2 regions of the Streptomyces sp. MST-110588 genome follow, and region 2 is predicted to be linked to the other one. Evidence: riboswitches for the same ligand, from Rfam matches in the RefSeq annotation. Region 2 holds a riboswitch; the other holds the start of a gene.
What was found. Region 2 has a riboswitch for cyclic di-AMP ahead of KGS77_RS21350 (transglycosylase family protein). Riboswitches for the same ligand answer to the same signal wherever they lie in the genome.
Positions count from the first base shown of each region.

Region 1: linked by a shared signal. The riboswitch ahead of KGS77_RS01820 (C40 family peptidase) and the one ahead of KGS77_RS21350 (transglycosylase family protein) in region 2 are both predicted to bind cyclic di-AMP.

Region 1 is NZ_CP074380.1:414,719-416,908, forward strand. Features, by position in the region: partial or broken gene KGS77_RS01810 (ATP-dependent Clp protease proteolytic subunit) at 1-256, shown strand, start outside; gene KGS77_RS01815 (hypothetical protein) at 326-631, shown strand; cyclic di-AMP (ydaO/yuaA leader) riboswitch at 1,080-1,242, shown strand; gene KGS77_RS01820 (C40 family peptidase) at 1,246-1,719, shown strand; gene KGS77_RS01825 (DUF6328 family protein) at 1,898-2,190, shown strand, end outside.
Region 2 is NZ_CP074380.1:4,860,076-4,862,265, forward strand. Features, by position in the region: gene KGS77_RS21345 (transglycosylase family protein) at 1-775, shown strand, start outside; cyclic di-AMP (ydaO/yuaA leader) riboswitch at 1,036-1,197, shown strand; gene KGS77_RS21350 (transglycosylase family protein) at 1,201-1,890, shown strand.

The sequences.
Region 1 (2,190 bases), 4.4 Mb from region 2:
TCCTGATCCATCAGCCGTCCCTGAGCGAGCCGATCCAGGGACAGGCTTCCGACTTGCAGGTCAAGGCCGCGGAACTGCTGCGCAGCCGGGCGATGCTGGAGGAGATGCTCGTACGGCACACCGGCCGGCCCGCCGAGCAGATCGCCGCCGACATCGAACGCGACAAGATATTCGACGCGCGGGGGCGCTGGAGTACGGACTCATCGACGGGCTGACCGGCAGTCGCAAGCGGCCGGCCGTGGCGCCGGCCGCGTAGTGAGCGGAGCGCACGAGGGAATGGGACGCACGAGGGAATGGGACGCATGAGGGGGACGAGATGAGCGGGATGCTGCCGCCCGAGTTGCCGCCGCTGCCCGCGCTGACCCGGGCCGAGGGCGAGTTCATCGACAGCTACCTGGCAGTGCTGGACCTGCTGGGCCGTATCAACCCGAGCCGGGGCGGGGCCACTTACGGCGGGCTGCGGGCCGCGCAGGCCCTGGTCGCCAAGGCAACGGACCTGCGGGACGCGCTGACGCTGATGCACCGGCGCGGCGAGAGCGAACTGCACGCCGCGACGCTGACGCGGGCGCTGCGGGTGCTGGACGGCGAGCGCCGCGCCCGCCTGGTGACGGTGCCGCCCGCCCAGAAGTGACGGGGCCGGCGAACGACCGCGGAACAGCGGCTGCGGCCGGCGCGTGCCCGTCGCATCGCCCGCCCCGGGGACGACCGGCTCCCCCACCGGCAGCGGAGCGCACACCCCTTCGCCAAAGGGCACACGGGACTGACAGGCGACCGGGGTTCGCTCGCCCGTTCGGTGTAGTCAGGGTCCCGGCTTTTGCGGGAGTGCGGTTGCGCAACACGCGCACACAACATCCGGAATGATCCGCTCCGCGCCTGGTGCGGGGGTCCTCACGGGTCGCGGCCCGGGCACGAAGCGGGCGTTGTCCACCTGAACGGGTCAGTCGTGACCAGCCTCACATACGGCCGTTTCGGCTCGGCATCCTGCCGCCGCCGGGTGACGATCCCTCTCGACGACAAGCCCCCGCCACAGCGGTGGGGCGGTCCGGACGGGCGCCGAATCCTGCCGCCGTGCCGGGCGTCCGGTCGATGCGCCTGATCGGCAGGAGCGGAGGACCCGAGCACGACGGGACCGTCGGCCGGCGAAGCCGACGGCCCCTTGGGGTGAAGCCGGAGCCACGGCCGGGCATCTTCGCCTGCCCGAACCCGACAGGTTCTCCTTCGCAGGCGGCTGACGAAGGGTTGCGCATGGCTGCGCACGTTCGCGTTTCCGGGATGCCGGTGCGGGCGGGAGTGATCTCCGCTCTCGCCCTCGCCACGGCCGCCGGGACGATGATGATCCCCGGTGGGACGGCGGAGGCGCAGGCCGCCTCGGCCTCCGCCAAAGCGCTGCGGATCGCCGCCTCGAAGAAAGGGGCTCCCTACCAGTACGGCGCGACGGGCCCGTACCGCTTCGACTGCTCGGGCCTGACGCTGTACTCGTTCAAGCGCGCGGGCAAGAAACTCCCCCGCACCGCCGCGTCGCAGTACAACCGCACCCGCCATGTCCCCGCATCCTCCCGCGCACGCGGTGACCTGGTCTTCTTCTATTCCCGTGGGGGCATATACCACGTGGGGATATACGCCGGGAGCGGACGCATCTGGCACGCGCCCAAGACCGGTGACGTGGTGCGCCTGCAGAAGATATGGACGCGCAGCGTCCTGTACGGCCGGGTGCGCTGACCCGGGCGCCAACTCCTGTTCCTGTTCCGCCCCGCCGGGAACGGCGGGGCGGAACAGGAACACACCCTCGTTTTCCCCCGGCATGGACCTTCGGCGGACGTACGGGCCGGCGGGGCGCGGCAGCCGCCGTTCGTGGGTCGTTCCGACTGATTGCCGCACCGCTGGCTACTCGTACGGAATGGACCGTCCCACCGACCGCCCCGGGACGCCGGACCCCGGCGCCGGCGGACGCGAGGAGCGCCAGGAGGACGCGCAGGAACGCCACGAGACCGCGCTGGAGCGTTACGACCGCAACTTCTCCGAACTGCTCCAGGAACTGCGGGTCATGCAGACCGGCGTACAGATCCTCTTCGCGTTTCTGCTGACCCTGGCCTTCACTCCGCGCTTCGTGTCCCTGGACACGGTCCAGCGGGCGACGTACGTCGGGACGCTGCTGCTGGCCGTGCTGGCGGCCGTACTGCTGACCGCGCC
Region 2 (2,190 bases):
GAGCGCGGGGCTGACCAAGGGTGGCGGGGCGCCGGGCGTGGACCCGGGCAGCACCCGCGCGCCGGAGCCGTCGCACTCCCCCTCGACGCCGTCCACGCCCTCGCCCACGTCACCCGGCTCCTCCTCGCCTTCCGGGACGCCCAAGCCGTCGGGTTCCGGGGCGCCTTCGCACACCCCGGCGCCGTCCCACAGCGGTACGCGGCCCAAGGCGGACCCGTCCGGCCGGGCGGGCTCGTCGGACTCCTCGGGCGCCTCGGACCGTACGGATGAATCCGACGCATCGGGCGCCACGGACGCGACGGATTCTTCGGGCACCTCGGACCCATCGGATGCGCGGGATTCCTCCGGTTCCTCGGGCACCTCGGATTCCCCGGGATCGTCTGGTTCATCTGATTCCGCCGGAAAGTCCGGCACCGGCGACCGGGACGGCTCGGGTACGTCCGGCCCCGGAGCCACCGACCCCACCACCGACCCGGGCGCGCCGGGGCTCCCCGGTGCCGGCAAGCACCGCGGCGGGCCGGACGGGGACGCGGGCCAGGAGGGCGACGGCCGCGGCTCCGGCGGGCGCCACGCCTCCCGTGGCGGGGACACGCACCGCGACCACCCGCCTGTTCGAACGGACTACGTCGTGCGGCCGGGTGACAACCTGTCAGTCATCGCCGAGGACTCCCGGACGCCCGGTGGCTGGCCCGCGCTCTACAAGGCCAACAAGGACGTCATCGGAGACGACCCGGATCTGATTCTGCCTGGTCAGCGCCTTGAAGTCGGTCGCTGACCGGCTCATTCGGAGCTGTTGGGTCCGCTTTGGCGAAAGTGAGACATGGCTCTCGTTCGGCTCGGGCGTGTCCGAGTCGGCCATTGTTTCGAAACCGCCCGCGACCTGCGGAAATGGGAGCTTCTCGGGTCACAAAACGGTCAACTCGCCTCAGAAGTAGGGGTTTGAACCGGCAGGGTGTTCCTGTTTACGGTCGTGACCGCTCGCCAAAGCGGGCCCGTCGACCACACGCCGAATCCTGCCGGTGGTCGGAGGACGTCGTCGCGCAAGCGCCGAAGGCAGGAGCGGGGGACCCAAGGTAAGTGCCGGCCCCACCCGTGAGAACGGGAGGGACGGCTAGGGGTGAAGCCGCGTGAGACGCGGCCGGGCCACTCACAGTCCGAACCCGACAGCTCACCTCGTAGGCGTCGGTGAGGAAAACAACCATGTCTTCTGTCAAGGGCAAGCACCGTCGTCCCTCCAAGGCCGTCCGCGTCGCCACCCTGGCCGGCGTCGCCGGTGCCGCCGTGGCCGTCCCGCTGATGGGCGCCACCTCCGCCTCCGCCGCCTCCGTCTCCACCTGGGACGCGGTCGCGCAGTGCGAGTCCGGCGGCAACTGGTCGATCAACACCGGCAACGGCTACTACGGTGGCCTGCAGTTCTCCAATTCGAGCTGGGCCGCCGCCGGCGGCACCAAGTACGCCCCCCGCGCCGACCTGGCCAGCAAGGGCCAGCAGATAGCCGTGGCCGAGAAGCTCCTGGCCATGCAGGGCCCGGGTGCCTGGTCCTGCGCCGGCGCCGGCAACCTGACCTCCGGCGGCCCCAAGGCCCAGGTGAACACCTCCGGCGGCTCGGGCCACCACAACTCCACCCGCAGCTACACCGAGCGTCACCAGCAGGGCCCCTCGAAGTCCGAGGCCCGCAAGCAGGCCCGTGAGGCCGCCCGCACCACCCCGGCCCCCGCGCAGCCGAAGAAGTCCCAGGGCCACGGCAACTACACCGTCAAGGCGGGCGACACCCTCGCCAAGATCGCCGCTTCCCACGGCACCAACTGGAAGTCGGTCTACGAGAACAACAAGTCCGTCATCGGCGGCAACCCCAACCTGATCTTCCCGGGCCAGAAGCTCTCCGTCTGAGCTCCTGCCCCTCCCGGTCCGCCGGGGTCCCGGACTCCCCGTACGTACGGCGGTACGTACGGGCCGTCCCGGCCTTGACCCCGCGGCCCGAAGCGCCCGGGAATCCGCTCTTCCCGTGAGACCGCCCCGTCACGCCGCGTCGTCCCCCGAACGCGCCGCGACGGGGCTTCTCCCATTGGTGCGCCTTCCCGCCCCGTCGCTTTCCGCCCCGCCGCCGTACGCCTGTGACCACGGCGTTTCCGGCGGCGTTCCCGTTCAGCGAACAATGCACCCATACGCCCAATGAACTGGGCCTTTGGC